2 regions of the Fusibacter sp. genome follow, and region 1 is predicted to be linked to the other one. Evidence: a T-box and tRNA genes for the amino acid it is inferred to sense, from the RefSeq annotation. Region 1 holds a T-box; the other holds one or more tRNA genes.
The links. The T-box of region 1 lies ahead of pheS (phenylalanine--tRNA ligase subunit alpha). A T-box ahead of a tRNA ligase gene usually reads a tRNA of that ligase, here a tRNA-Phe.

Region 1 (13,593 bases):
ATAATCAATCTCTGCCTGCTGTTTCTTTTTATTAGCTTGTTCCATCTCTTTCTCGCTTATGTTCTTTTTCAATGTAATTTCATCAAACTGCTGACTGGAGATGCCACCTGCTTCATAAAGCTGTTTCATATCATTATATTGCTGCAAATAAAATTCATAGGTTTCTTTAGCTTTCTCAGCATCCAGAGAAGCAAGTCTTAATTGATCTGATGATGCATCCAGCCCTAAATCGACTTCAAAGGTATCCAGTGTTGCCAACAATTGGTTTACAGACACTCTGTCTCCAATCTTCACATTAATTTTAGAGAGCTTACCTCCCGATTTAAATGCATAATTTTTGATGGTGTTGGGTTCTAAGTGCCCATAATAATTAATCATCTTCGGATAACTCATCGTTTCAACGGTTCGAACTTTTACAATTTTCTCTTTTTCTATATTTTCTATATTTTCTTTAGTACAACCCATAAACAATGACGAAATCAACATCAATACCATTGCGGTCATCATTGCCTTCCCTTTTAACTTATTCAATTTCATTATTTTCACACCCTCCAAGGAAAAAAAACTTTACATATGATTCAATCATGTCACTCACTTCATCGTCATTATCAAAATCCTGAGCAATCCTAATGATCCCTTCTACAAAGGAATGCGCCAAATACTTTGAAATATCTTTAGCTGACTCTTGGCTCTTTAACGCCAAATGAATCCACTCGATAAAGCTGTATTTCATATCAGTAGCTTGATTGCCACGCTCATCTTTCAACAAAATCAACATACTCAATCGATCTTCAGAAAACAAACTTATGATTTCGTCAATAATCTTTCTAATATAGTTATGTTTTTTATCCATTTTTAGTACTTTTACAGCCGTGGGATCTATTTCACGATTCATCGAAATATTTGTTTCCGTAATACGTTCGATGGTACTATTCACTAGAGTATAAACCTTACCAATTACTTCCTCATATAAATAATCCTTATTTTCAAAGTACCGATATAGATTTCCAACGGTAATGTCTGCACCACTTGCTATATTTCTCATATTAGCGCCATCATAGCCTGCCCTATAGAACTCAATTTTAGCAGATTGAATAATTCGATCTCTAACCTCTTGTTTTAATACTTGTGCCATATTTCACCCCTTAATAATAAACATCCGTTCACTTTTAACAGTATACGAGATTCTATACAAATTTGCAATAGTAAACAGCCGTTTATTATATAAAAAAACCAATCATTTGATTGGTTTTTAGGTGTAGAGTAAATAGCGTTTATGAGATTATAAAATAATTTGGACGTTATCAACATACCAGTCCATATCCATAATTTCTTCAGGTGTTAAAATTTTATTGGGTTGAACTCTAAGCTTATGGTCTTGATCATAAATCGGCCCACTAAAGGGATGAAATTGATCAGTCATAATCATTTTCTTCAATATCTCGAGAAGTTTAGCGGTTTCACTGGGTACATGTGTCTTTGAATAATAGACGTCGATTACACCTGAAGCGATTCCCCACCAGAAGTTTATCAACCTACTCTCCTCGAAATGTTGTGCTGTAACACGTTGATATGTCCCGTTTAAAATACTACCTATAATCTTTTCATAGAACATACCCCAATTCCATATCGGTGATGCCAAATAATGCTCTGGTTGCTTGGTGATCGGATTAATATCACACAACATGGAATAAACACCATAATCCCAAGTAACGCCCCGCGGCACTATCAAGTTTTTATTGCTGACAATGTCAGCCCCTCTTTCGATGAGTTTTTCACTCAAGTCTGTACTGACCTTTGGATTATTCCACTCACCTGTCCAAACCACTAATAATTTAGCGTTGGGATTAACCATTTTTATCCCCATTGCAAAGGCATTGATACAAGATATGACTTCAGGATTTGGCTCAGTCGCAGTGTAGCCGATTATATTAGTCTTAGTCAAAGCCCCTGCTATAATTCCAGTCAAATACCTAGGTTCATATGTCCTTCCAAAATAATTAGTCATATGCACATAAGGCCTATTTCCTGAGCAATTGAAAAACTTAACTTCAGGATGCTCAAGTGCACACCTTAATGTAACTCTTCTATAAATTTCACTTGTTGTAAAAATAACATCATAGCCTTGAGTTGCAAAAGATTTGATGACTTCATATGCCGATTTATCCTCAGGCACATTGTCTATAAAATCTGTTTCTATTTGATCAGCAAAATGCGTTTCCACATGTTGCCGTCCTAATTCATGCGAATAAGTCCAGCCCGATTTTTCGACGGTTCTAGCATAAACAAACCCAACTTTTAGTTTTTTATGCGTCATCAGGCTTGAGATTGTGTCCAAAAATGATGTTTTGTCGATATCATCCGAGGTTGTCATAATATCAATTTCTTCATCATCACCGTAATTTTGAAGTTCCCTAATGAGTAAAGGCATCATCTTTTCAGTCACTGCCTCATCCAACTCTTTAGGCAATTCATAGAGCTTTGCATAGAGTAAAAAAGCATCCGCAGTGGTAACTGCCAGTTGATCACCACCCGCTTGTTTAAAGATCTTCCTAAAGGGTTCGTAAACATAAGTCAAGAAATGCTGATATTTGGAGTCAAAATAGGACTCACCTGGATCATATTGCTTCAAATACCTTAGCATTCTTTTATAACGTGTCGTTTTTGAAAACCACAACTCAATAATATTAGTTTCTTTAAAAAATTCCATAAAAGCATAATATAGCTTGATATCTTCATCCTGCTCATCATATTTGGGAATCATCCTGTATATATGGGCAGAGACCTTAACAGCATCAAAGTACTTTAATACGCTGACACGCTTATTACCTTCCATAACATAATAGTAATTAAGGTACTCATATACCTTTATAGGATCTCTTATACCTTCTTCCAAATGAGCCTGACAAAGATTAGTCCATTTACTGCCAAACTCTGTATTGAGGTTTTCCAGCGGCATGAAGTTTTTCGAAAAAATCATTCTTCTCGAATTGAAATAGGTTCCAACTACTTTTTTAAGCGGAATTTCCCTAACACCCAAATCCACTGTGGCCACAATTTCTATATCCTTCAATATACCATCCAAGCTGGTAAGATGACCAGAGGCTCCTCTCGCTTTTAATCGGTTGTACTCCTTCTTCCCCTTATTTTTTGCATCTATATAATAGTCTGTTATTTTTCCCTCAAAAATCATGGTTCCACCTTCTTTTATATCAAATGGTTTGTTTGCTTTTCTTTATACCCATTATACATCATCCACGCAAAAAAAGTTAATCAAAAGGCCCTATGTGATCTAAACCACATAGAGCCTATGGTATTACTTTTCTTATCTCAATTGAGCATCAATTTCTTTTTCCAGTGCTTTTAAGATATTGGCAAAGATTGAATTAACGTCTTCATCAACAAGCGTTCTATCTGCTGCTCTAAATATTAGCTCATAGGCAACTGATTTAAAGCCTTCTGCAATTTGCTTGCCTTTGTACATATCAAACATCTTAACAGATTCGAGTAGCTCTCCACCATTCTCAAGTACAATCTTCTCAATTTGAAGGGATGTGATATCATCTTTAACTAAGATAGCAATATCACGCTCAATTGCAGGGAATTTAGGGATTGGTGTGAACTTTTGATCCGATTTCGCCATTTGAATCATCATGTTAAAATCAAGATCAGCTACATAACCACGCATTTGTAAGTCATAATTTTCTTGAACATGAGGGTGAAGTTCACCTAATGTACCGATAATATGAGTTCCCCAGATAATATTAGCACATCTTCCACTATGGAAAGTTGGGTGATTTTCTTCTTTTTCAAAATAATAATCGCTAATCCCAAGACCGTTTAAAACATTCTCACAAACACCCTTAATACTAAAGAAATCCTCTGCTTCTCCATACATACCAATTGTAAGCATTTTCTTCTCAACTGGTAAATTTACTACTGGCACTTCCTTAGGCAAGAATACACTTCCAATTTCAAATATTCTCGCTTGCTTAACTTTTCTGTTGCTGTTACGCGATAGAACGTCCAGTACATTTGGCATTAATGATGATCTCATTACACTGTATTCTTCTCCAAGTGGATTAATAAGCTCTACTTGTTGTCTTAAGATACTATTTTCAGAAAGATTGATTTTATCAAGGTCCTTTTTAGATACAAATGAATATGTCAAGATTTCATCAATACCATTAGATAAGAGTTCTAGCTTCGCTTGCTCTTCAATAAGCTGAGCATTGGTTCTCGCACCCCAAGTATCTGTCTTAGGTAATGTCATGCCAATTTTATCATAACCATAGATTCTTGCGACTTCTTCCACTAAATCGATTTCTTTTAAGAGGTCGAGTCTGTAGTAAGGTGGCTGGGCAAAATACTCATTGTCTTTTACAAGCGTTTTTATGTCTAATAATTCTAAAATACTAATAATCTCATCCGCTGATAAGACTTCTCCAATTACTTTAGAAATCTTATCCACTCTGTATGGAATTGAGATTTGTTCAGCAGGATTTGGATAAACATCTATAACGCCATCAATCACAGTTCCAGCTGACAACATCTCGATTAACTCACATACTCTATTCACAACGATTACTGGAAGGCCAACGCTAACACCTTTTTCAAATCTTGATGAAGCCTCAGTTCTAAGCCCTAAATCTTTAGACGTTTTTCTGATGCTCGATTTGTCAAAGCTCGCCACTTCAATTAAGATGTTTTGAGTTGTACTTGAAATTTCAGTGTTTTCACCACCCATGACACCTGCAATACCCACTGTTCTCTCAGCGTCTGCTATAACGAGCATTTCATCTGTTAACGCTCGCTCTTTATCATCAAGTGTTGTGAATACTTCACCACTCTTAGCTCTTTTAACAACAATTTTATGATCTTTAACAGTATCAAGATCAAAGGCGTGAATTGGTTGTCCATATTCAAGCATAACGTAGTTTGTGATATCTACGATATTATTGATTGGTCTCATGCCTGCATTCATAAGTCTCATTTGCATCCAAATTGGTGATTTTTCAATTTTTACGTCTTTAACCACTTTTGCAACATATCTAGGACATAAATCTGGTGCTTCAATGACGACTGATGCATATTGATTAACATCTTCAATTTGATTGTTGATTTTTCCAGTTGGTAAAGTCAATTGTCTTTCAAAACTTGCAGCTGTTTCTCTTGCCATTCCAATCATGCTCAAGCAATCAGGACGATTTGGCGTAATCTCGAATTCGATTATAGTGTCTTTAATATCTAAAGCCTCTAAAATGTCCATACCCAAAGTGTATTCTTTATCAAGGATAAAAATACCATCATCAAACTCTTTTGGAATAGTCCCCTTATCAAAACCCATTTCTTCTAGTGAACAAAGCATGCCATTAGAAACCTCGCCACGGAGTTTTCCTTTTTTGATTTTAATGCCACCAGCGATAGTAGCACCATGAACAGCAACTGGAATGTAATCATTTTCGCTGATATTAGTAGCACCCGTTACAATTTGTAACACTTCTTCACCAACATCCACTGTACAAACAGAGAGCTTGTCAGCATTTGGATGCTGAACAATTTTAGTGATCTTACCAACTACAATTTTGTCGATACCTTCTCCAATTACATGACTGCCTTCGTTATTAGATCCTGTGAGAACCAGCTTCTCAACGAGATCCTTTTCCATAATGCCATCTATATTAACATATTCTTTTAACCATTTTACAGGTACTCTCATAACGCCCTCCTCAAGTCATCTTAAAACTGTTTTATAAATCTCACATCGTTTTCAAATAATATACGAATATCATCGATTTCATACTTCATCATAGTGATTCTGTCTAGCCCCATACCAAACGCGAAGCCATTATAAACTTCAGGATCAATACCACATTCCTTAAGGACATTTGGATGAACCATACCACAGCCTAAGATTTCGATCCAGCCACTGCCACCACAGAATCTACAGCCTTCACCACCACATTTAAAGCAAGACACATCCACTTCACCACTTGGTTCAGTAAATGGAAAATAATGAGGTCTAAATTTAGTTTTAGTTTGACTTCCGAAAAGTCTCTTTGCAAACATATCAAGTGTTCCCTTAAGATCAGCCATTGTAATGTCTTTATCTATTACAAGACCTTCCAATTGGTGGAACATTGGTGAATGTGTCGCATCTATTTCATCATTTCTGAAACATCTGCCTGGTGCAATTATTTTGATTGGAGGCTTAGAATTCTTCATCGTTCTAACTTGGATCGGTGAAGTTTGTGTTCTTAATAGAAGATCTTCAGTAATATAAAACGTGTCTGATAAGCTTCTAGAAGGATGATCAATAGGTGCATTTAAGGCATCAAAGTTATGATATACAGACTCAACCTCAGGTCCCTCAGCAATTTTAAAGCCCATACCGATAAAGATCTCTTTAATTTCATCAAGTGCTATATTTAATGGATGCTTATGACCCCTTAATGTCTTTTTAGAAGGCATTGTCACATCGATTGATTCACTTTTTAATCTCGCTTCAATTTCAAGCTTCTTTTTATCTTCTTTAACAGAATCAAGCAAAGCTTCGATTGATTCACGAACTTCATTGGCAACTTTACCAATTAAAGGTCTTTCTTCAGCACTGAGGTTTTTCATATCTTTTAATATATTAGTAACCTCACCTTTTTTGCCTAAAAATTTGATTCTGATTTCTTCTAACTCTTTTAGGTTTGCAGCTTGTGTAATTTCTGTTTTTGCATGTTCCAACAATTGCTCAAGTAATTTTTTCACTTTTCTACCTCCTATTTTTTAATATGGCACACCGTAAAGGTCCATTTTTGACAATAAAAAAAACCTCCTCCCAATCATGGGACGAAGGTTATTCCGCGGTACCACCCAATTTAATTACATAAGTAATTCACTTATGGCCTTAACGCGGCAAACGTCACTTCCTACTTAGTTCAAAAGTGCATCTCCAGAGTGAACTTCAATGTTTCGGAATGAAAACTTTCACCAACCGTTTTCCTCTCTAAATTCCTTATGCATCTACTCTCTCTATCACAGATTTTATCAGATTTTTGATAAGGTTATCATAACACAATTCAAGGTATCAAACAACCTTTTTATTTATTTTGTATACAATATTCATTAACTTTATACATCATGATACCCGCTGCCACAGAGGCATTTAAGGATTCAGCCTTCCCCATTATTGGTATGGTTATAGTGTTACAATCAAGGCCCATAACGTCTTCTGAAACACCATTTGCCTCATTGCCGATTACAAGACAATTGGCAAGACCATAAGCTGAGGAATCATCATAGCGATAACGCGCCTTCAAAGCAGTAACGAGTAACGTGTACCCTTTCTCAACCAATAAATTAAGAGTAGCCAAAGTATCGTTGACTTCAATAATTTTTACATTTAATATCGAACCTGCAGTACTTCTAACGACTTTGCCGTTATAGGGATCTACACAGCCTTTATTCATTAAAATATACTCGATACCACTGGCATCAGCCGTCCTTATAATCGTACCCACATTTCCTGGATCTTGCAGTCTATCAAGAAATAATATTTGTGGTAATTTATCTCTTTTAAGGATTTCATCTATAGTACTGATCTCTGGCAACGATAAAACACTGATGATGCCTTGTGTATTTTCAGTATCCGTTAGTTCATCAAAGAGCTGTTTTGGGAACACTAGAACTTTCGAAATGCCTTCATATTGGTCCAACTTATCAGAATCTAAATTTGATTCAAGAAAATCTTTACTTAAGCAAATGTATTCAACCTTATAACAATGCTCAACTGCAAGGTCTACAAACCTTTCACCTTCTATGATGAATTGACTGTATTTTAGCCTATATTTTTTATTAAGAAGTGATTTAATATGTTTGAACACCTTATTTTGGTTTGAATTTATCTCTAACACCACTTACCTCTTTTAATTCTTTTCTATTTTTTTCAAATCCTCATTTTTACCAATAACAATAAGGATATCGTCTTTTAAAAGCGTTTTGTCAGGACCAGCATTAATATCAAACTCATCGCCTCTTCTCACAGCAATTACAGAGATTTGATATTTACGTCTCATATCAATTTGGACCAAGTTCTTACCAATCCATTCGTCGTTCATGCTGATTTCTAGAATGCTATAATCTGGTGCAAGGTCAATAAAATCTAGAACATTTCCTGAAACTAAATTTTTAGCAATCTTAATACCCATTTCTTTTTCAGGAAATACAACTCTGTTAGCACCAATTTTATAGAGCACCTTGGCATGCGATGAGTTTTGAGCTTTTGCGACAATGTGTTTTACCCCTAACTCTTTGATCATTAGTGTCACTAGAATTGACGACTGAATATCAGATCCAATTGTCACGATTGCAACATCAAAATTTCTGATGCCAAGCGCCTTGATTGAATTTTCATCTGTTGCATCTGCTTGAACTGCATAGGTTACCTTATCAGATATATTTTGAATAATCTCTTCATTATCATCAACAACCATAACTTCACAGCCAAGCTCTGCAAGTTTAATTGCCACACTTTGACCAAATCGACCACAACCAATTACTACAAATTGCTTTTTCATTTTCTTGCCTCCATTTGTTTTGATGCATTCTCATATAAATCAAATTACCCTACAATAATTTTTCCTTCAGGATAACGTATCAGTTTTCTCTTTGATAAATCTCTATTACTCAATGCAAGTACAATGGTCAATGGACCTAAACGCCCGAAGAACATCGCTGCTGAAACTACTATTTTACCGGCTAAAGATAAGGAAGGTGTTAACCCAAGCGATAAGCCCACAGTACCAAATGCACTCATTGCTTCAAATAATACATATTCCAAGGTTGCATCCTTCTCTGTAATTGCAAGAGCAGCTGTAACTGCAATTACAACAAAACTTGCAATGAAAAAAACGGCTAGTGCTCGATTAATTGTATCCTTAGAAATTCTCCTATGTGCGAACTCAACGTCATCAACACCTAGAATAACCGATCTAACTTTTAAAAATATTAAACCAAAGGTTGTGGTTTTAATACCGCCAGCTGTTGATCCAGGTGATCCACCAATAAACATGAATAAAATCGTTAAGAGTAAAGTTGGTAGCGTTAAATGTGCCATATTTAAGGTATTAAATCCTGCCGTTCTCGGCGTCACCGAGTGAAATAGTGCAGCAAGTATTTTTCCACCCCAATCCAATTGACCCAAGGTATCAGGATTATTTACTTCAAATAACATCACAGTCGCAAAGCCAATAACAATTAAGATCGCTGTCATTGAGATAACAAGCTTTGAATGAAGCGAGAGTTTTCTTACGCTTTGTGTTCTGCCAATATCAACAATTACAGAAAAACCAAGTCCACCAAGTACTATGAGAAACATGATGACGATTGAAACCAATGGATCGCTCACATAATTGGTTAGACTTGTGCCATTCCCCATAATATCAAAACCTGCATTACAAAAGGCGGACACCGAATGGAAAACTGCATAGTAAAAGCCGTTTTTCAAGCCAAATTGTGGGATAAATCTTATGGAAAGCAGTAATGCGCCAGCAAATTCAATTCCAAGTGTGGTTAAGATAATATATTGCGTTAGTCTTATGACACCTGATATTGAAAATTGATTTAGTGCTTCCTGCATGATGAGCCTATTTCTTAAACTAATTTTCTTGCCTAAAATTATGGCGATTGAAGTTGCCATTGTCATGAATCCCAAACCACCGATTTGTATTAAAAGCAAAATTACGGTTTTACCAAACACACTCCAATAAGTACCTGTGTCTACAACCACAAGTCCTGTTACACAAACTGCTGATGTTGCAGTAAACAGTGAATTTATAAATGAGGTTGCTTGGCCATTTGCTGCAGAAATCGGAAGCATGAGTAAAATTGTCCCCAAGAGTATCGTTCCCGCAAACCCTAAAACTAAGACTTGTGCAGGCTTTAAACCCTTCTTGAGACTATGCCTTAATTGTTCCATTATGTTCCCCCTATTAAATACTGCTATTGTTTGATCTTGCTTAAAGGTACTTTATATATTATACATTTTTTTATTAAAAAGCAAAACTATATTCCTAAATTTTAAGGTTTTGAGGCCTGGATGGGAGTTAATGGTACATAATAAAAGCACCCTAAGAAGTTTTGCCTCTTAGGGTGCTTAATCGTGTAAGATTTATTCTATTTATTTGTTTTGCATTTGAGCTTGTAAAGCCGTCAATGCCACAGTACCTACGATATCATCCGCATAACAGCCTCTCGATAAATCGTTAACTGGCATTGAAAGACCTTGAATAACAGGACCATATGCATTGGCATTCGCTAATCTTTGAACAAGTTTATAGCCAATATTTCCAGCATCTAAGTCAGGGAATATGATTACGTTTGCCTGTCCAGCAACTGTTGAATTTGGTGCCTTACTTTTACCAATTGCAGGTACAATAGACGCATCAAATTGAAGCTCACCATCAAGACTAATTTCTGGTGCTAATTCTTTTGCAATTTTAGTCGCTTCAATTACTTTATCAACATCAGGATGCTTTGCAGATCCTTTTGATGAAAATGATAAAATACTCACGTGTGGTTCTGCATGAATTAATGCTTTAAAAGTATTTGCAGAGCTAATTGCAATATGAGCTAACTCTTCGGCAGTTGGATTTGGATTAAGTGCACAATCTCCAAAGATGAAAATACCATTTTCACCATACTCACAATTAGGAACTTCCATGATGAATGCACCTGATGCGAGTTTAATACCTGGTGCCGTTTTTAAGATTTGAAGTGCTGGTCTTAACACATCACCTGTTGAGTTTGCTGCACCAGCTACCATTCCGCCAGCATAGCCCATTTTTACAAGCATAACACCTAAATAAAGTACGTTTGAAGTTAATAATGCTTTTGCTTCTTCTTTAGTCATACCCTTGCTTTTTCTAAGCTCAGCTAAGGTTTCAGCCACTTTATCCATGTCTTCAAATGTTTCAGGATTAATAAACGATGCACCATCAACATTCCATTCACCAGCTTTAGCCTTAATTTCAGCCTCATCACCAATTAAAATGATTTTTGCAATACCCATCTCTAAAATTTTATGAGTTGCTTCGATTGTTCTTGGGTCAAACGCTTCTGGTAATACAATCGTTTGAACATTGCTTTTCGCAATTTCTACTACCTTATCTAAAAATGCCATCTTAAACACTCCTACAAATTTATTTATAGCCTTATTATATGACAATTAGATTTTGTATACAAGATACACGAGAGAATTTTCGTTAATTTTTTTGTAATATTTATTCATAATTAATCAATATTTCATTTGAGATTAAAAACATTATCATCAAATGTCTATAAAAAATGACTTTCCCTCAATTTTGTTGTTTACAACAACATTTGAGTCATCTCTCGATGACTCAAACCAATTTTCGCTGACGCTGTTTGAGGTTGAACATTCCTCATCACAGCTTTCGGCTCAAATTTTGTTGTATACAATAAAAAAACCAAGTTCGATTGAACTTGGTTTATCTATTAAAAACTCTATAAGTTTTCTTTAGCCACAGAAACTAATTTAGCAAAATCTTCTGGGTTATGAATTGCCATTTCTGACAATACTTTTCTGTTGATTTCGATATTTGCTTTTTTAAGACCGTTCATAAATTTAGAATAGCTTAAACCATTGATTCTTGATGCTGCATTGATTCTAGCGATCCATAATTTTCTGAAATCTCTTTTTCTTAATTTTCTACCAACATATGCAGATCTTAAAGATCTCATAACTGCTGGATTTGCTGCTCTAAATACTAAGCTTTTTTGGCCATAAAAACCTTTAGCTAATTTAAGAATTTTTTTATGTTTTTTTCTTGCGTTTACAGCTCTTTTAACTCTAGCCATTTCTTTAAACCTCCTTTTTCTTTATGCTTCCTATAAATAAGGTAATAATGTTCTTACTCTTTTCATATCTGATTCGCTAACAGTAGTAGCTTGTCTTAAGTTTCTTTTTCTTTTAGAAGATTTTTTAGTTAAGATATGACTAGTAAAAGCTTTACTTCTTTTCAATTTGCCACTTCCAGTTTTTTTAACTCTTTTAGCAGCGCCTCTATGTGTTTTCATTTTTGGCATTGTAAAGTCCTCCTTCCGAATTTATATGAATTTATTTTTTAGGTGCAAGAGTTGCAACTAAACTTCTGCCTTCTATTCTTGCTGGTGCTTCTAGTGCTCCAATTTCATCAATTTCCGCGATAAATTTGTTAAATACTTCATATCCTAATTGAGTATAACCCATCTCACGGCCCTTGAATCTTAATGAAACTTTAACTTTGTCACCTTTTTCTAAGAATTTAGCAGCGCTTTTCGCTTTTGTTTCTAAATCATGCTTTTCAATGTTTAAGCTCAAACGAACTTCTTTCACACTAACGCTTTTTTGCTTTTTGCGTGCTTCTTTATCACGTTTTTGTTGTTCGTATCGATGCTTACCGAAATCCATAATTCTGCAAACAGGCGGATTTGCATTTGGTGCAATTTTTACAAGATCAAGTTTCTTTTCTTGCGCAAGTGCTAATGCGTCCTTTGTAGGCATAATGCCAAGTTGTTCGCCATCGTCGCCAATAACTCTTATTTCACGGTCACGAATTTCTTCATTAATATCAGCTGTTTTGATAAGATACACCCCCTAGTTTTAGTTAGAATCACAGTACATTTTCATGACTTACTTTTAAAAGTCACCCTGTGATAGTTTCATCATACGACTTGTCCATTTTGAAACAAATCAATCATTAATCGCTTAATGCTAAATGACTTATGATAGCATAAAAAAACGGCGGATAGAATATCCGCCGTTAGCAACTTTTTTAAACAATAGAGTATAAACTCTATGAGAAAAGATACTATTTACCATATGAACACTGCGTTATATGGTGAGAAGCGGGCTTCTACTTGGTTGTTTTTATGACCTTAATAACTATAACATGTCCTTTTAGGCCTGTCAAGTTATTTTGATAATTTTCTTTTATACCCACCTGAAATCATATCAGTTGTTATTTGTTAATATGATCTGGTGTTCATTCAGAAGGCTTATTCACCAGCTTTTTCAAAGCCAGTTGTTAGTGCTCTTGACTTGATTTCTTTTACAACAGTGCTAACAAATGCCTCAATATCCATACTGCCAAGTTCACCAATATCTCTTGAACGAACAGAAACGCCTTTGTTTTCGATGTCCTTGTCACCTAAGATCAACATATACGGATTCTTCTCAAGCTGAGCTTCTCTAATCTTATAGCCAATCTTTTCTGCACGATCATCAATTGCAACTCTAATGCCAGCATCCGCTAATTTTGCTTTAACTTCTTCTGCATAAGGAACATGTCTGTCTGCAATCGGTAAAAGTTTTACTTGAACTGGTGCAAGCCATGTTGGGAACTTACCTGCAAACTCTTCAATTAAAATACCAAGGAAACGTTCAATACTACCAAATGCAACCCTGTGGATGACGATTGGTTGGTGTTTCTCTCCGTCTTTACCAATGTAAGAAAGTTCAAAACGTTGTGGCAGCTGCATATCAAGCTGAATTGTTCCACACTGCCAAGTTCTACCTAAACAGTCTCTTAAATGGAAGTCAAT
Region 2 (18,550 bases), on a different contig from region 1:
TAGCAAATGAATCAGCTAACCTCATCACATAACCTTCATGTGATCCATGCATTGCATCATCCCAAAGATTCTCTACAAGAAGATCATCAAATGGACCATCATACAAAACAGGTACGGTTTCTATTTCAAGTATATCAAAAAATTCTAAAGTCTCATCCCAACTCAAACAAATATCATTTTCCCAAATTGAAAAACCATAAAAATAACTACTTAAGTTATCATAATGAATGGAATGTTCAGCAAACATGTTTTCGCCACATATTCGCCAATTATCAGGAATCTCATAACTAATGTGAGACCAAAAGTTTTTAACCCAATTCCTACTTTCGTGGTTTACACTATCAATCGATCTAGCATGAATATGGTTATTATACATTGTTGTATTTTCACCATCCATTTTTTCTGTAACAATAACACGTTCACCTTTAAACATGTCAGTGTTAGGCATCATTCGATCATCATCGTGCATACCTTGAGACCAAGGTAAATGATATGTTCTTGGATATTTAATATGAGTAGTAAACAGATCTAAAACTTGACCTCTACCAAGAATTTTTTGAATACTTTCATCGTAGAATAATTCACCTTTTAGTCGCTGACCGTTTGGTTGAATAATATTTCCCCATTTATCGTAAATCTGATCATCATAAAGATGAGGTGGTAAGATAGGTTTTATTATTCCACAAAGTTCACGAATTTTTTCAACAGAGATTGTAGTCATCTCACACTCTAAGTGATGAGTTTCACAGACAGATGCACCATTATTCAAATAATAACCACCATCGGGCCATAAGCGACGTTCGAGTATATGATGAGCATCTTTTGCAGGTTGACCACAAACAACACATCTATATTTGTCTCGACTGAATACTTGGGTGCGAAATTGATCTCTTGTAAGCAAACTATTCATTCGAATAGTATACAGGAAAAGAAACTATTTGTCAGTAGGTTCAAATAATTTTTTGATCTTTTCGAGATAATCTTCTTGGGGGTCAAGAGCATTCTTCAACATTTGTTCCTGTTCAGGAGTTAATTGTTGGTCTTGGCGTAACCCTAATTGGGTTAGGACTTTTATTGTTTCAGCGTCTTTTTTCTTCATGGAATTGGTAGCGGAAGTGGGATTTGAACCACACGATCTCCGAGTTATGAGCCCGGTGAGATAACCTCTTCTCTATTCCGCGATTGTTGGAGCGGGTAGAGGGAATTGAACCCTCACGAAAACCTTGGCAAGGTTCCAGGCTACCTTTACATCATACCCGCATTATCATCTGGCATTTCGTCAGACATGGATTGTTCACCATTTAATTCAGCATCCAAAGCCTGTTCAGCTTTACGAATTAACGCACGCATTCTATTAAGATTCGTCATAATTCGGCTACGATGCTTACGACGATCTGCAGGATCACGCAATTTATTTGCGATGCCCAAACCACGACGTGCTGCATCGGCTTGTTCAGCTAATTTAAACAAAGTATTGTAAACTTCATCACTACCAAGACCTTCATCTATTTTGTTTGAAGAGTCAACACCTGCTAATTCTAGTAAACGATTTCTATCCATAAGTTTATTTATGCAATTGGCGGAAGAAGTGGGACTCGAACCCACACACCTGCTCATCACAGGCCCTCTGCTTTCAAGGCAGTCGCCGCTAGTCCAACTCGGCTTATTCTTCCAATGTTTGGCACCCCCTGCAGGATTTGAACCCGCAACCTCTCGGTTCGAAGCCGAGTACTCTATCCAGTTGAGCTAAGAGGGTAGTAATTTATCTTATTCCTTTTTGATTTTGCATGAATCTAATACGATTATTTAATCCTTTGCGATGTTCTGCAGGATTTTCTGTATAAAATGGATCTGTAATTACCAATTGTGGCCCAGTTCCAGTTAATCGTACCATAAAATTATTCAAATGTAAATCAGTAGCATACTTACTCATTAATGGTTCTAACAATTGTAATGCACGTTTGAACTCATCGTTCGTTGATACAGCCATTAATCGTCTACGCCATCTTGGCGATGAAAATTTTGCTTTTAATCGTAAAGTTTCGTGAGAATCAGCTTCACGTGTTCCAAATAAATCTCTCATGTCAGCCAAATCTTTTTCTGATATTCCAATAGATTTCAACAATTCATCACGCATGTGAGCTACTTTTGGATGATTTAGTGGTATTAACTTTTCCATTGTTACAACCAAGTTATAGTCTTCATCCTCATATTTTGGATTACTATGATCATACAATTTAGCTGTATAAATTCTGGGAAAAAAGATATTATCTTTGTGTTGCTCTATCATCTTTACATAATCAACAAACCCATCGTGTTTAGGATTACGAACAAATGCAAACTTGACAACAGTATTCGATTTCTTTGGGTGCTGATATACTTCAGCATCAGCCCCTGTCCCCAATTCATTAGGATATAATGCTTTACGATCTAAGTGTTTTGTTCTTTTTTGAACTTGTTTTAATTCAGACAACAACATTATGCATACTCATCAACATTTTGACCTTTTGGGTCGTCAGGATCTTTATCTTTCTTATCCTTTTTGATTTTTGGATACTTTTCGGTTGGGTTAACTTGCTCTTTACGTCTACGTTCGATTGCTTTGTTAACAATCTTTAAGAACCTTATTGGATCCATTTCAACACTTTCGTGTATACCCATATCATGCATGATTTTCATTAATGCTTGTAGTTTATTGCTACCCATTCGAGAAATAGTTTTACGAATATCACCTCGCAATTCTTTTGGAATCTTTGTACGAATTAGTTCATTTACAACGTCTTCAGCACTACTATTTTGTTTTCCAAGCAAATTTTCTTGTTTAACTTTCTTAATCTTCTCAGGACGTTTTGCCATTCCCTGAGTTTTTAAGTCAGTTAGCTTGGTTATAAATCTGTCATAAGCATTTATCAAACCATCAGCAGCTGATAACAATTGCTGACGAGAATTTTTATCAGCTTGTGATGCAAGTCCACGTAAAACGTTTGGTAATTGTTCAGCAAGTGTATCTAAATGTGAACTACGTGATTCTTGATCTTCGTTGGCTGTTTGAGCATATAGTTTTAGGTTTGCAAGTTTTTTTGCTGTACTGCTTTTAAATAATTCTAAAGTACCTTGAATAGTAGATTCTTTTCTACGAACGGGATAATTAGCTGAAAACCATCTACTTTTTTGCGATCCCAAGATCATTCGAACTTTTTTCATATCACCATGACGATCATAAGCGTCTTGAGCAACACGAACTAATTGTTGAAGAAATGTAGTCAAGTTACGTGCATGACTAACAATCTTCGTAATATCCGATGGTGATTCAAAAAGGTCTTGTAATTTCATAGGATTATTTATGTGATTGGGGTGTCCAACGAGACTCGAACTCGCATCTTTCTGATTCACAGTCAGAGGCATTATTCCAATTATGCTACAGACACCATAGATATTTTTTTGGCGGAAGAGACAGGATTCGAACCTGCACGTGTATCTCTACACAACCTATTTTCGAGGTAGGCTCCGCTAGTCCAAACTCGGATTACTCTTCCATTATTAAATTGTTTTCTTTAACGAACTCACGAACAAAGTCTTCAATTTCAGGATGAAAATAACGTATAGCATCAGTTAAACACAATACTTTTTCAACTTGTCCGTCGAACTCCCACATTCCAGGAAAAATATGGTCATTCCATTTTAATCTTCCGTTTTTGAATGTTGCAAAATTACCTGCAATCATTTCAATCCATGTGCTTGGACGAAATTTTCGTCCATCAACAGTTACACCTCTAACTATCATGAATTTCATTCTTTATATTTGGCACCCCATGAAGGAATCGAACCCTCGACTACGAGCTTAGAAGACTCACGTCCTGAATCCACAGGATGGGGCATTAAATTTGTTTAATATCTGCTTTAAGTGGATGCCCATAATGCTGAGCGATATTATTTACTTGAGCAACTCTTGTTTCGGCTATTTCCTTTGTATAAGAGCCAGCTACACCTTCACCTTTGTTGTGAATGTCTAACATGATTTTATTAGCTTTCTCAATTGGATGATTAAACAGTTGAACTAAAACACTAACAACAAAATCCATTGGAGTAAAATCATCATTAATTAAAATGACATTATAGTTACTAGGTGGTTTTAATTTTTGCTTTTCGGTTTGTTTCTCTTTAACAGTTTCCATTATTCAAGCATATCTCTTAAAATTTGTGAATGGGCTTCAAATTTATTTGAAGGCTTTTCATTTTTCTCATATTCAGAAATGACTTCGTTCAAGGCATCAATTTCATTATGAGCATGAAATAATTGACTTTGCAGGTCTTCATTCATTCCCTGCAAATCTTCTACTTCACTTTCCAGCGAATCTCGTTCACTTACGATTTCTTCGTATTGTGTTTGTAAATTTTCGTATGAATTCTGTACATTGTACAATTCAGTTTTTGAATTTTCCAAATAATTTTCAATACCTTCTAGGGCAGTTTCTAGATCACCCATATCACGATCCATATCTCTATAATCAATACTCATTTGTGAAAATTCCCATCAAAACAATGTTTAACTTCATGACCTAAGTAAGCCATGTCCTCACCAATATATTCTTGAGGATTTAATGTATGAATTATACATTCTTTTGTTTTTAGATTAAACGTTGCACAACCATGATATTCAAAGAATTTGTTGGGTCTGGGAGCAACCTTTACACATGCTTTTTCAAGTTCAAACAAATCTTTATGACGAACCCATTTAATATGGGTTTCATTATTAATAGGAGTTGGATCTACTAAAGGTGTCGAACAACTAACCAATAATATCAAACTAAGATATAAGATGCGCAATTTGTATCCCTACGATAAACATATATGGTATGCATAATAGGGGTAAAATCAATTCCCTATTACACCATTTGTATCTACCATCTCCATAATGATAGACGTACCATGTGAAACCAATTGCAACAAATAATTTTACTAATAGAAAAGCAAAAGGGTCATTATTAATGAATAACCCCATAATTGGATTTAGTTCATAACCCATTCCTGCTTGGATAATCATAATGGTCATTAAACCATCAGTTATCCCTAAGATAATGAGTAGTATAGCAAAAAATGCAGCAACCATTATCTTATTTACTGAAATATTGGCAGACCGTAAAGGAATCGAACCTCTGCCAAGTAGTTTGGAGCTACTCATGCTATCATTACACCAACGGTCCATAATTAGGGAACTCTATTCCAATCTAATCCTTTTGGAAAAGATTGTTGATCCTGTTGTTTTTTCTTCTCTTCTTCTAAACGTTGCTTTTCTTTTTCAGCCATCGTTGGATGAAATTGCCCAACAAAACAGTGATATAATTCATGACCAAGATATGTCATTAATACACCTTCTTCTTGTTTGGGGTCAGGTTCGACAGCATGTATCGTACAAGTGTGACGAACTAAATCAAATGTTGCACAACCATGAATTGTCCAAGTTTTAAGCAACTCAGGATCTTCATCTGAACCACAGTAATTGTGCACAGATTGCAAATTTTGATGCACAACCCAGTGAACTCTGACAGACATTTTATTCGGTCGAATTTCTTCAAAGGCATCAATTACAACAATTAACCCTATCGATAAAATCATAATAATAACATTTTTAATCATAAATGCATTATCTACTAAAATTCAGTACTTGGGAAGAGAATCGAACTCTTGCTAACCACCTATCTAGTGTTCAGGGTTATAAGCCCCGTCGTGCTTCCAGTTACACCACCCAAGCATTTTATTTTGGTAGCGACGGAGGGGTTCGAACCCTCAATCCCGAAGGCACTAGTTTCTAAGACTAGCGTGTATACCAAAGTTCCACCACGTCGCCATTGTTTGTACTAATCCGATAGCCAGGATTCTGTCGAGGTGTATCATTCATCTAAGCCACAACCCGACCTCATAGAATGGAACTTATCTCGGTCTGTTTGTGTTGCACACTCCCTTTCGGTATCAGTAGTAAAACGGTTTTAACCTCCTACAGGTTCCGAGTGTGTCCTGAGCTTCCTCTATCTTTCGATAGCGATACACTAGATTAGTTTGGTAGATCAGGTCCGAATTGAACGGACATCTCTCGGGCTTCAACCGAGCGCTAAGACCACATCAGCTACTGATCCATTAATAACGTTGGACCGTCATATACCAGTAGTAGATGATATATGTTGGCCCACTGTCGACAGCTACTACCCTGTCTAAGCTATGTAACGAGATTCGAACTCGTGCTTTCGACTTCCACGCCGACGTGCTATCCGCTACACCATACACAACATTCTATTTGGTGGATCTGGAGGGACTCGAACCCACGACACCAAGCTCTTCAGGCAAGTGCTCTACCAAAAACTGAGCTACAGATCCATATTGGAAGGCCCACCTGGAATCGAACCAGGGGTTCAACGTTCAAAGCGTTGTGTGTTACCATTACACCATAGGCCTATTGGCAGGTCTGGAAGGAGTCGAACCTTCGCTTCTTGGTTCAGAGCCAAGTGTTATTCCGTTAAACTACAGACCTATTTAAAACTACTTACATAATCAAAACTCAGCTATTCTTATTCTGATCTTAGTCAACTAGTATAACCACCAAGCGACAATCAGTTTAGTTTAATGGTCATGACTCCATTAAGTACAAACATCTTGCATGTAAGTAATTGGATAAGGGGGTGGGCTTCGAACCCACAAACCTCTGCTTCAAAGGCAGATGACTTTACCAATTTGTCTACCCCTTACTATTTGTTTTTACCAGCAAATGTCGCTGTCTGACTGTGGCAATTTGGACACAACATTCTTAGATTTTCTAATCTATGATCAGTACTATTCCCATTTATGTGGTCAAGTTGAATAGCGATTGGTTTGTTATTCCAGATATTAGTCAATCCACATTGTTCACAACAATTTTTCTTTAAACCTTCCTTTAAAAGGCGTTGTTTTAGATGGTAAGTTTTGTATTGAGGATGTTTCCCGCTTAAAATTTCAGTTAAAGGTATAGTGTTTTTTTCGTGTAAAAGCTTCAATCTAGAACGATATGAATCAAAATGAGAAATATCAATTTTATGGTAATCAATCCATTTCTTTAATGTTTCATTATTGCGACCAACAGTTCGTAATTTTAATTTAATTAATACATCGCTATAACAGAAAGAACTTTTAATAATTTTCTCTAAAAAGGATCTATTTTGCCAATCTACTTTTTTCATCTAGTATCTCCTTGCTATTACATATTTATGCAAGGAAATCTATAAGTACCCATAAAAAACTGGTCACGAAACTAGGTTGTTAATCTAGATAACCTCCTCCTCACGAGGAGTGCATTACATTTATGCTATTTCGTGTTTGGAATGGCATCCCCGACAGGGTTCGAACCTGCATGTATCCAATTAACCTTTCGACACGTTCGTAGCGTGAGGGTATACGAGGATATTGATTGTTTCATTTATCAATTTTATATTTGCTAATTCGTCACTTTCCGAAACGGTTAAAGTATTGGCATGAACTTTTCGATGACAGTTAGCACGGGACATTTAGAAATCTGCTGCAAAATCATAGAATGGATCAATTATTACTAATTGAGGACCAACACTTGTTAGTCGAACCATCCAATTTTGGGTATGTAAATCAGAACCAAATAATCGAAACATTGGTTCTAACAACCTCAAGGCTTGTTTTAGTTGAGGATTTTTTGTTTTAGCACGTATCTGACGTCTCCAATTTGGTTGGTCAAATAAGTCATTACTTAACTCTGTTTCACCTTCAAATCCAAGCTCAGGTAGTAATTGCTTAATAGAATCAATTAGTTTAGGAGTTGCAGGATGTAACTTTTCCATGTGAACTACCAAAAATAATTCACCTGGAACAGTACGAAAACGACCTTTAGTACTTGGTGTACGATAGGCTTTAACACTATAAATTGTTGGAAAGAAAGGATTATCAACTTTCTTCACTAATTTTAAGAAATTAACGTAGGGATCAGCCTGAATATCACCACCTGGAATACGTACTTTTTTAATAACAGTATTTGATCGTGGGTGAGGAACAACAACAGCCTGTTGACCTTGGCCCAATGGTTTGCGACCTTTCAGTAAACTCATAGACTGAACATTCTTTGGTTCTAAATCCAAAGTCATATCAGTATTTTCAAACAATTCCTCTAATTTCATAGAGGTATTTATTGGTAGCGATGGAGAGATTCGAACTCTCAATCCCGAAGGCACTAGTTTTTGAAACTAGCGTGTATACCTATTTTCCACCACATCGCCATTATAAAGTCCAACACAATTTTTGGACTCTTTGCATTTCTTTTGTTGGGTTGTTTATATATCCTATAATTTTTGGATGATGAGGTATCATCTCAATAACATATTCTGGATAATGTTTACAAATCCAATTAAAAGTATCTAATATTTGTTCATCTGTAACGATAGTTTGATATGCTTTTACAACCTCAAAATCATGTTGAGTATGACTAAGCAACATTAGTAATTTGATTACTTTAATTGGATACTGATAATTCATTTGTAGCCAATCTTGGTTTACTTTTAACATATCACCCTTTTGAAATAAATACTACTTTACAAGGAGAGTAGTATGAATCGTTATTTCTGGAATATTTTAGTTTCAATTGACCAATTTTTCAACACGGTTTTTGGTGGTGATCCTGACGAAACAATGTCTTCACGTTTTGGAAAATGGTTACGTCTACCACACAACACATGGAAATGGAAAGTTGCATATATTATTTGTCGTATCCTAAATCTTTTTCAAGATCGTCATTGTGACATTTCAATTGAAGAAGATGAAGGTGATCGAGATTTATTAAAATAAACGACGAGTCAATGGTTGTGCTAGAGGATCAATTCTAGTGCAACCATCTCGCAAATAAGATCCTAATACCATACTCTCTTATTCACCGTACCCACTGTATCGCTCGTCTAGGTATTCAAAGTTTCCACTTTAACTTGTGTAAACGTTTTAATTCTTTAGTTGGCTCATTTAAGTGGCTAAAAGCATATTTTGAATTTTGGATAACATATTCTTTTAGACCATTAATTTCTTGAAATTTATTCCACAACTTAGTATAAATTTCTTTAACTGTTTGACATTGATCCACATTTAATTTACCAATTGTAAAATCCAAATAAGTGTCAGGATCTTTATTTGTGTAAATAAAACAGTAACGCAAAATATGTTTTAATTCATGGGTTGTTTGAAACAACCACTCATTTGCCATACCCATAATTTCTATCTCAAAAATTGGTCTCCGTACAAGGATTCTAACCTTGGACCTCTCGCTCCCAAAGCGAGCGCTCTGAACAAGCTGAGCTACACGGAGATAGAATTAACAACTCGCACATAAAGTTGTTTCAATATATCATCATCTCGTAAAGCGAAATAAATTATTGGTTCATGATTGGAATCATTAACATCCCAACATTCAATTTGTCCAATAACAGTTTGAGTATTTTCATTGATTATAAATTGTGCAGATGTTTGTTTAATATTCGTTTGAATTAAAATTTCACCAGCAGCTGTTCGTTCACAAAAATACAAATCAAGATTAGCAATTCCTTTTTTAAGGTCAGCTGGAGTTAGTTGTCTAGCATATATTGGGCCTAAAATATAGGAAGCCAATCTTTTAATTTTAGGCCGTCAAATTCATAAATCATTCTTTTTCCTTAAAGTTCGAGCTGTATTTGCTCGATGTTCTTTTGTAGGCACTCGGCCCGTATTATTAAATGTTGCTGCACAAGATTTGCTGCAGAATTTATTACGGTGTTTTTCGTATAGTAAAGGTTGTTTACAATGAGTACATAATACTGGATTTTGATTATATTTGTCAACTCGTTGTTGTTTTAATAAAATATGTTTTTCTTTAGCTTTTTTCTGTGCTAATTTTACATTGTGGGAGTGTGCACCAGAACGATAATAATCGGTTTTTCGAGGTTCTTTTGGTCCACCTTGACCACCTAATCGAGTATTGTATGTTTGTTTACTGTTTACAAAATCTTGGGTAACTAATTGAGATTCCATTACAAATAATTCATCACGAGAATTACATTCATATAAAATCTCTTTAGAGAAATTTTCGAGTCCATACTTTTTCTGAGCCTTTTTTAGAAGGAGGCCAGATCCCATATAACCATCATTTAGATTTTCTGTCTGATGAACGCCAATATAAATCATACCATTTATATTATTGGTTATTTTATAAACATAAAAATACATGAAAGTGTCTCCCAACAGTTATTCTTTCAGTTATTTATGAAGTTCAAAACGATACGATCTGAACTTCAGCATTCAGAGTGGTGAGATTCGAACTCACGACCTCTCCCTTCCTAGGGGAGCCATCTACCAGACTGATATTACACTCTGTCAAAGTCAGTGCGGAGGGACTCGAACCCTCATTCCTTCGTTCCAAACAAAGAGTAATACCTTTATACCACGCACAGATTGTTTTGGTGAGCCCAGAAGTTCGTACCTTCATCTCCCCCAATAGACTAGGGGGTGCCCTTCACTTAGACCATAAGCTCATTGTTGGTAGTAAGGCGAGGGTATCACATCCCTTTCATGTGACTGTGGCTCATGAAACCAGTAGTCAGCCTTACTGCATTGTACTTCGCGATTAGTACAATGATGTGTTTGGTGGAGGAAGGATGGAATCGAACCTCTTGCCCAAAGGGACCTGATTTACAGTCAGGCGGCCACACCAGTTAGCCCTTATTGCATCCTCCATAGATTATTTTGTTTCATCAAGAAACATTAATGTTGTGAACATACCAAGAATCATTAAACAAAGAGTTAATCCAGCAATAACGTTTGCTCCAATTAACAAGAATGGTGAACTATATAACCACACGTTTGTAGCCATACGTTTCTTAGTTTTGTATCGTTTAGTTTCTCTATGATCCTTATAGTACTTGAATTTCGGTTTGAAAAACATAATCATCTCCTATTTCATATACTATTTAGTGGGGTGGGCAGGGTTCGAACCTGCATTCCACGACACAAATGCTGATCAACACAAAAGTATCGGCTAATCCTATGTACACTTAAATTAACGCTAGGACTCTCGGCTTAGCAGGCCAAGGACGTCTGCCAATTTCGTCACCACCCCATAATCCTCATTTTTTCTTATTTCATGTGCTGGAAACAAGGGTCGCCGCAGCTAAAACCAGCCCATTCTTTATGCAGCCAATGTATGACCTTTCAATTCAAGAACTTTCTTGATTTTTGGAATGTCTCTTGGACGAGTAGATCCAGAAGTTAAAGCTTCCAAAAGTTGTTGTACAGACATTACCATTGCAGATTGACCACCTTTACGTGTACCAATACGAAATCGCATGTTCTTGTTTCGTGCAATAGATGCACCCTTTGCTCTCACCCGTTGTTTAGGCATTTCATTTTCCTCTTATTCAAAACGATCATCAGGTTTACGACCTTGAGCTTCTTCATAACGACAAATATCTCCAGGTCTTGGAATTAAGAAATGTACTTGTCTTTGCTCACCAAGACGTCTTGGTGACTTTTCCCACCAACACATATTTGTGTGGCAATCCATCTTAATATCTTCGGCTGGAACCCAAGGACTACGGATTGTAGTACCCATTCCAACTTGTGAATCACAAACCCATCTTGCATAAATTGGTCCTGGATCACTTTCCACTTGAGCAGAACAACTTAATAATAGTAGGAAACTTCCAAATACGATTTTTTTCATTTTTCACTCCAAAGAATTAACTTTAACATAAAAATTCTTTGTGATCAAGGGTTAGTAGCGATGGAGGGGTTCGAACCCTCAATCCCGAAGGCACTAGGGTTTAAGCCTAGCGTGTATACCTGTTTTCCACCACATCGCCATAGTTTATACATCAAAATGAACTTCAACAATTCTAAACGGTACTTCAGCAACTTTGGTTGCATGTTCGAACGCATCTTCATGTGTTAAGTCAAAACGTAGACCACCATACCCAAAACTATCAATCCAATAAGGTACATACCGTATATTACCTTTTGCAACTTGAAGTACTAGAACATGGTAACCAGACATGACACTCAACTTACCTTGTTTTTCAATAATAAATTTTTCACATTCTTCTTGTGTGCTATACCCAACTGTATCAGCACCTTCCTCTCTGATGCCTGTATAACGTAACATCATCACTCACCTCACTTCTACCATATATACGGTTATGGAAATTATCTTTCAAAATCAAACAGCTGCTGCAAAGATTGCAAGACAACTAGTAATGGCTTCTCAAATTAAAGTCTATCAAGATGGAAAAAAGCCTACTCTTGCTAGAATTGAACAGACTGCAAATGATGCAGCCAATCTCTTTTTGTCTGAAATTCATCAAGCCATTGAAGATGAAATTAGAACTTTAAAACAAATTGTTATTGAATAATTGGTACACCTGACGGGAGTCGAACCCGCATTTCTCTGATTGAAAGTCAAATCGCCTAGGCCAGTTAGCAGACAGGTGTATACGTAAGGGACTATTGTTTATATCCGGCCCTTCTCGGATAAAGTCTTTTGTAGTTAGGGCGCTTACTCATTTTATACCAAACAAAATGATCCCTTTATTCTTTCACGGGTGACCGGTTTTACGGTTCTAATCCCATACCTGGACTTCATGTAAGTACCACCTTACTGAAGGGTTGCTTAATATAGGGAGGGGGAATTTCAACCACTTGCTCTTACTATATTAACCGTTAAACAATAAAAAAGGCTCAGTTCTTTCGAAGTGAGCCTTTTGATTCGTTTCTTAACTTAGAAAATCTTAACTTATAAAATTCTCCACAAAAGGCTCGTTTCTCTGTTCTGGGCGATAACCTCGTAACAATGAGGACGCACAAAACCCCACCGACCACTCGGGTTGATTAAAGAGTATATGTTGTTGTGAATGTCTTGAACTCATTGTTCTGCCTTTGTTAAAAATTAAAATTCAAATGTTGAATTAATATTACTATTATTTATATAAGATGTCAACAGTTTTTTATCTTATTGATTCTCTTAATGAATATTTGAAAGAAGTAAAACTGCAAGTACCATCATACCACCAAAGATGATAATAACTGATGATACTGCAAGGAATTTTTTCACTTCACTTCTCCCCACTTGTCCTTTTGTTTTGCTCGAATTGCGAAATTAAGTTCTTCCTTCTTTTCTTTCGTTTTAGCATTTTTTAACATGCTCTTCAATTCAGCAATTGTTTTATTTTTATACTTGCCTCTTTCACTTTTGGCAACAGTTACTTCTTTGTCCCACTTCTCAACAACTTTCATAGATTTTCTACGTTGTTGTACATCGTGTTTTTTCATTTCACCTTTGAGAAAATCCACATTGCGTTTATGTTGAGCTCGTTTTACACCACGATCTTCTTTTGCTTTCTGATCACGAATTTCTTCAGATCTACGTTTACGTTCTTCAAAAGAAATAACTTCTTCAAATAACTCTGATAATTTCATAAGTAATCCTTTAAATCAGCTTGTTCTAAGGCTGCAGATACATCTTGTGGAGTCATCCAGTTTAATAATGCTTCAATTATTAAATCTGCAGGAATTTTACGTGTTCTAACAGCTTGACGTACTGTTGATTTCACATTTTGTCGAAAGTCGTTTTGTTCTCGATCAATTTTTGCCAATCTGTCTCGTTTTGCTTTTCTATCACCAAATGAAGAAACATTTTCATTCACATTTTTCTTTTGAATTTCTTTTAATTTATTTCGGAGCATTTGAAGTTCACCGTTGTTACTCTTTTCACCAGACAATCTACGATCATACATTATTTGACGGATTCTAGCTTCAATGTTCTTTTTTGAATATTGATCAATATGTGGATTCTTTTTGAAAAAATCTTCTTCAAATAGGTCTTGAACTTTCATCTCACTCTCTACGTTTAGCAGGACCTGTAAAGTGTTTATTCTTTACGTCCTTCCATTTCTTGCGGATATGTTGTTCATTTCCAGTAGCAATCATTTCTCTTTCATCTGACCCTTCGATAGGACGAGAAATTGACCAATGACTTGGATGTTGTCGGAGTTCAGCATTGTTGTGATTACCACGACCTGTATCTCTTAGGACACTTTTTCCTGAAGGAATTGATTCAAATAATTCTTTAAGTCCAGGTTGTGGTGGCATGTCACCTTCATTTAGAATTTCACGAATTTTCATTTTAGATCTCTATTTTGTTACGTAATGGTTTTTTATGTGGAGCACTTGTTTTAAAGTATGAGTAAAATGTCTTAGCACTATTTCCCATAAAATCATCAAGAAAGTCACGACCTGTTGAATCCAACTGACGAAAAGTACGATAAGCTTGACTTCGGTTTCCCATACGTACTTCACGTAACATTTCTTCAAGGTCTTCAGCAAGGTGTAAGTATTCGGCTCGATCTCTTCGGTTTGGTTCACTTTCAGCATGATCATCTGCAGCTTCTATTGCTTTCTGTAGTACACGTAAGATTGCTCTCATTTCAACAGGACTAAAACCTTTAAGACGTTCTTCACCAAACTTGCCTGAAATAACATCACCTTCGTCTAATTGTTCCTTCGATTCATCAATACGATAAAATTTGATTCTAGGTACTTTTGCAAAAATGTCTCTTAACGCCATCTTACTTCCCCTTAACAACGTTAACGTAATCTTTTAAAGAAGGTTTACTTCCAGTCATTAACCATTCCCAAACAACTGCTGGAATTTCTGTATTGATTGGTGATTTAACACCAGCAACGTACAAAGCAGCTAATTTACAGTCTGCAACAGTAGCATCTGAGAAATAATCCAAAAGCTCTTTCATGACTTTCTGACAATCAGTGAAGTACTGATGTTTGCCATCATCACGACCTTCATACTTCTTAATATTTGCTTCAGCATCACGTAATACACCACGAATTGCTGATGTGACTTTTCCAGGAACCTGTACTTTATCTTCAGGTTTCTTCTTTTCCATCCATTCAATTGGCTTATCAAGATAGTAGTTGGTATTAGTCTCAGCTTTCTCTTCAACTACTTCTTTCTCAACTACAACTTCTTCAACGATTGGTTCTTCCTGTTCAACATCTTCTGTGACAATGTTTAACTGGTTTCCTTTGACGAGCATGACTGCATCTTCTTGACCTGCTTTATCAAGAGGAACGATCCCAATAAAATCATCTTTAGCATCAGGAACTTCCACAAGATAGTGTGAGCCATTATATTCAACTTTTTGCCCCTTTGTAAATTTTACTGATTCTTTTTTAGCTTGTTCTTCTTCGGCCCTTGCAACCACTTCTTTTTCCGCATCTTCTGCAGATTTAGCATCTTCTTTGTTGTCTTCCTTAGCCTCTTCTTCTGCACTTTCACCATGCATTGCTTTCATTACATCAGCATGATGGTGTTCCATATAATGTGCATGAAATTCGGAAGCAGACATTTTTAACCCACAAAAAGGGCAAACAACGTCTTGTTTAACTGCTTCTTTTTGTTCGGATTCTTGAAGAGATACCCATCTATCAGCAGGAACTCCTGCTGCTTTTTGCATTCTTCGTAACATATCACTCATATTAGGCTCCTAATGATTGTTTAGTATTTATTGGAACCAACAAAAAAGGCGCTCAAATGAGCGCCTTAGATGTCCCCATCCGAAGATGGCAGAGTGGTTTATCGAATTTGAAGAGCTTCTTCTCGACCAGTTTCAAAAGCATTGACTGCTCGTTCAGACGTTACAACTACAATCTTATCCAAATCAATGCTTGGAAGACCTGCAACTCTCAACCACATACCTTGCCAAAAGGTACGAAGTGCTTTCTTATATTGACGTTTAATGTCGATAAGTTTGGTCTGAGAATTCTCAAACTTATTTCGACCACCTTCAATTAAGTTCTGTAAGTTACGATATGTACTTTGATCCAACTGTGGATTTTGTTCTTTAATCCACTGAAAAGCAGCCTTTGAACCATCACTACCATAACGAGCACCCAATGTGCCAGTGAAAATTTTCACCAAATCATCAGTTTGCATGGAAGGAATTTGAGCAGCCTCTTTGATTTTCTTGCCATAGTTGGCAAGAATTTGCTCATTGTTCTTCATTTCAGCTTCCAACCGAGTTTCCATATCAGCACCATAATTGTATGCACTGACATAAGAACCAAAAATCACTGCTCCAATCAGAACAAAGATTCCAACGATACCAAGTGTTACAATTACACCTTTACTCATAATGTACTTCTCCTTTGAAGTTTTGTTTACAAAAGTTATATTTCGACTTTTTCGAAATATTGTTCACTCCAATTATCACCCAACTTATTTAAAAAGTCAAGCATTATTCGCAATTCATGAACTTGAGCATAATCAAGTTCAATTTTGATTGTTCCAAACTCTACCACAATAGAGTCACCTGTATCAATAATTTTGGTAACAATATCACCTTGTACATGATCATTCCACCCTTTACCATCCAATAATAAATGAAATTCATTTACCAAATCAGTATCAATTTTCTTCAATCGATACTGATCCACTTCATTTTTGGTATCAGAAGAAATAATTATTAAGTCTTCAATTGTATTCATTAATCTATAATTCCCATTTTAATCTTGGTGATTTGTGGTGTGGACATTCTGTACAACTTGTAATTTCGATTCGAACAGTCATTAATATCTCCTTCTCCATTCTTCGTTGAACACATCATTCTTATGCATATAAATCATTGCACCAACACCACCAAATATTCCCAAGATGATACAAAAAATGTACACCCATGTTGGAGGATTAATTTCATCTTTTAGATATTCAAGATTAGAATGTGCAAATCTATCAAACTTATTAGGTACCCAATAATCAATTGTACTAATTAATTTGTCCTGATCAACGGTTTTCATATCAGTTAAAGCATTTCTTAACGAAGCATGGAAAACCTCGTTTCCTGAATTTAAAGCCCATGTCATCACATCAGCCCATAAAATTTCTGGATAGTGTGGAGTTCCTAACATTATAACAATATCATTTTTCTTACCACCTAACCATGCACGCTCCAATGCATACCTATAAGTTGCATCAGATGTGTTTACAAATACAACATGAATATTGGCTTGTTTCTTAGGACCTAGATGTTTCAGTATCTCAGCAAGTTTCTGATTAAGTTCTGCTTGGTGAGGAACTGATACACCCATTGCATGTATACGATTTACATGATAATAATCATAAACTCTAGGATAAGTAGGAATTAAATTTGCAAACTGGTCACCAGTTGTGACATCTTTATCATTAAATAAAGAACTTGGAACTGCTTGTACATAATTTGTATAACCATGTTCAACAGCAACAGGTTCACCAGGTCGTATAGATGTCCAACGAGGAGGTTCGTCAAGACCTTGACGATCCAAACGGTCAATACTTAATGTACCAACATTTGTTAAAACATCCCAATCAACATCATAACTGTGATCATAACAAGTTTGACAAATTTCTGTACATGAACGATTGTTTCCACTTCCACTACACGAAGTTACACAATTGCACGAATATGAATGTGAACATGATACTTCATTTCTTTCTTTTGAAAGAACTTCACCATTTAATATTTCTCTATCATACGTCTGAGCGTAAGATCCTAATCCATAAGCAATTCCAATTGGAAGACAACAAATGAGTATTTGTACTCCCATTTCTTTCCAAGTAATTGTTTTATTGAAAACCATTCGTCCAACGATTGCGATAATTATTGGAATTAAGAATAACCAAAGTAGTTGCATGTTTATCTCCGTTTGAATAAGGATTTAACCCATTGATAAGCTAATTTTCCCATAACAAAGCACCCAAAGGCAACAATTAGGGGTAAATAAACAAAAATAATTCGAAGATTAAGTTTTAACTTATGTGACATGTTGGTGTTAATAAGTAAGTGTCCATTTTGTTTAAACGAACATCACCTTTAATAAGGTCGATGTGGTCATACTTAGTTAAGATTTTTTCTGCTGCAGGTTCAAGCAGTTTGCGTGCTTTCTTATACCGTTTTGTTAAGAAATTTTGTTCGTCCTCCATTAAATGGTTAATTCGAGAAGGACAGGAATTATCATAATTATCAGCTAATTTTACCAAAACTGCAAAATCTCTTGCTAATTCACTATGAGTATTAGCTCCATTGATAATACGTTTAATATTATCCATATATGTTATGGAACGATCTTTTGTAACCAACTCAACAATATCTAATGTTAAAGAATCAAACCCAACATTCATTAATTGTTGACGATCAAGTGATGTATCTTCTACAACATCATGTAAAAGAGCTCCAAATATTAATGGATCAAAAAAATCATCAGGATAAGCAAGATGTAAACGAAGACCAACTCGATAAGGATGGTACCAATAAGGGAGTCCTTTCTTATCAGTTTGTCCATCGTGAGCCTTTATCATAAAGGATACAACTTGATGGATTCTTGGTCGAAATGGTCTTGGAGACATTTTACTTTCCTAAAGCTTGTGCAACAGTTGCAACTAAAATTCCGATAAATGCAACCACAATCATCAATTCAATTAATGTAAAACCTTTTGCTTTTTTAA

Region 2: it has a tRNA-Phe gene. The T-box ahead of pheS (phenylalanine--tRNA ligase subunit alpha) is inferred to sense a tRNA for this amino acid. The anticodon was not compared.

Annotation. Positions count from the first base shown of each region.
Region 1 covers NZ_JBVBZF010000051.1:1,825-15,417, reverse strand. Annotated here, with positions in the region: partial or broken gene AC220I_RS09015 (efflux RND transporter periplasmic adaptor subunit) at 1-537, opposite strand, end outside; gene AC220I_RS09010 (TetR/AcrR family transcriptional regulator) at 524-1,135, opposite strand; gene AC220I_RS09005 (BMP family ABC transporter substrate-binding protein) at 1,283-3,193, opposite strand; gene pheT (phenylalanine--tRNA ligase subunit beta) at 3,326-5,719, opposite strand; gene pheS (phenylalanine--tRNA ligase subunit alpha) at 5,740-6,759, opposite strand; T-box leader at 6,834-7,039, opposite strand; gene AC220I_RS08990 (TrmH family RNA methyltransferase) at 7,092-7,904, opposite strand; gene AC220I_RS08985 (potassium channel family protein) at 7,917-8,567, opposite strand; gene AC220I_RS08980 (TrkH family potassium uptake protein) at 8,612-9,967, opposite strand; gene pta (phosphate acetyltransferase) at 10,169-11,170, opposite strand; gene rplT (50S ribosomal protein L20) at 11,515-11,868, opposite strand; gene rpmI (50S ribosomal protein L35) at 11,899-12,096, opposite strand; gene infC (translation initiation factor IF-3) at 12,128-12,643, opposite strand; gene thrS (threonine--tRNA ligase) at 13,048-13,593, opposite strand, start outside.
Region 2 covers NZ_JBVBZF010000001.1:252,144-270,693, reverse strand. Annotated here, with positions in the region: gene AC220I_RS02205 (RNA ligase family protein) at 1-769, opposite strand, end outside; gene AC220I_RS02200 (hypothetical protein) at 935-1,099, opposite strand; tRNA gene AC220I_RS02195 (tRNA-Met) at 1,105-1,181, opposite strand; tRNA gene AC220I_RS02190 (tRNA-Gly) at 1,187-1,260, opposite strand; gene AC220I_RS02185 (hypothetical protein) at 1,246-1,560, opposite strand; tRNA gene AC220I_RS02180 (tRNA-Ser) at 1,578-1,673, opposite strand; tRNA gene AC220I_RS02175 (tRNA-Arg) at 1,680-1,756, opposite strand; gene AC220I_RS02170 (hypothetical protein) at 1,763-2,479, opposite strand; gene AC220I_RS02165 (hypothetical protein) at 2,479-3,333, opposite strand; tRNA gene AC220I_RS02160 (tRNA-His) at 3,351-3,428, opposite strand; tRNA gene AC220I_RS02155 (tRNA-Ser) at 3,443-3,536, opposite strand; gene AC220I_RS02150 (DUF3579 domain-containing protein) at 3,527-3,793, opposite strand; tRNA gene AC220I_RS02145 (tRNA-Arg) at 3,804-3,877, opposite strand; gene clpS (ATP-dependent Clp protease adapter ClpS) at 3,879-4,175, opposite strand; gene AC220I_RS02135 (hypothetical protein) at 4,175-4,519, opposite strand; gene AC220I_RS02130 (DUF5658 family protein) at 4,808-5,110, opposite strand; tRNA gene AC220I_RS02125 (tRNA-Trp) at 5,131-5,204, opposite strand; gene AC220I_RS02120 (hypothetical protein) at 5,209-5,637, opposite strand; tRNA gene AC220I_RS02115 (tRNA-Ile) at 5,663-5,752, opposite strand; tRNA gene AC220I_RS02110 (tRNA-Leu) at 5,762-5,848, opposite strand; tRNA gene AC220I_RS02105 (tRNA-Phe) at 6,059-6,134, opposite strand; tRNA gene AC220I_RS02100 (tRNA-Phe) at 6,294-6,372, opposite strand; tRNA gene AC220I_RS02095 (tRNA-Gln) at 6,377-6,450, opposite strand; tRNA gene AC220I_RS02090 (tRNA-Gln) at 6,453-6,526, opposite strand; tRNA gene AC220I_RS02085 (tRNA-Gln) at 6,664-6,740, opposite strand; gene AC220I_RS02080 (HNH endonuclease) at 6,741-7,208, opposite strand; gene AC220I_RS02075 (hypothetical protein) at 7,533-8,168, opposite strand; tRNA gene AC220I_RS02070 (tRNA-Leu) at 8,181-8,267, opposite strand; gene AC220I_RS02065 (hypothetical protein) at 8,269-8,523, opposite strand; gene AC220I_RS02060 (hypothetical protein) at 8,596-8,832, shown strand; gene AC220I_RS02055 (hypothetical protein) at 8,948-9,244, opposite strand; tRNA gene AC220I_RS02050 (tRNA-Pro) at 9,263-9,340, opposite strand; gene AC220I_RS02045 (hypothetical protein) at 9,331-9,639, opposite strand; gene AC220I_RS02040 (GIY-YIG nuclease family protein) at 9,664-10,233, opposite strand; tRNA gene AC220I_RS02035 (tRNA-Pro) at 10,306-10,380, opposite strand; tRNA gene AC220I_RS02030 (tRNA-Pro) at 10,387-10,457, opposite strand; tRNA gene AC220I_RS02025 (tRNA-Tyr) at 10,649-10,739, opposite strand; tRNA gene AC220I_RS02020 (tRNA-Ser) at 10,978-11,122, opposite strand; gene AC220I_RS02015 (hypothetical protein) at 11,192-11,404, opposite strand; gene AC220I_RS02010 (hypothetical protein) at 11,417-11,725, opposite strand; tRNA gene AC220I_RS02005 (tRNA-Leu) at 11,781-11,864, opposite strand; gene AC220I_RS02000 (hypothetical protein) at 11,870-12,166, opposite strand; gene AC220I_RS01995 (hypothetical protein) at 12,198-12,410, shown strand; tRNA gene AC220I_RS01990 (tRNA-Glu) at 12,412-12,489, opposite strand; gene AC220I_RS01985 (hypothetical protein) at 13,105-13,473, opposite strand; gene AC220I_RS01980 (hypothetical protein) at 13,470-13,889, opposite strand; gene AC220I_RS01975 (hypothetical protein) at 13,891-14,178, opposite strand; gene AC220I_RS01970 (hypothetical protein) at 14,180-14,620, opposite strand; gene AC220I_RS01965 (hypothetical protein) at 14,622-15,548, opposite strand; gene AC220I_RS01960 (hypothetical protein) at 15,647-16,204, opposite strand; gene AC220I_RS01955 (hypothetical protein) at 16,240-16,557, opposite strand; gene AC220I_RS01950 (hypothetical protein) at 16,639-17,739, opposite strand; gene AC220I_RS01945 (HD domain-containing protein) at 17,855-18,451, opposite strand; gene AC220I_RS01940 (type IV pilin protein) at 18,453-18,550, opposite strand, start outside; gene AC220I_RS01935 (small multi-drug export protein) at 18,547-18,550, opposite strand, start outside.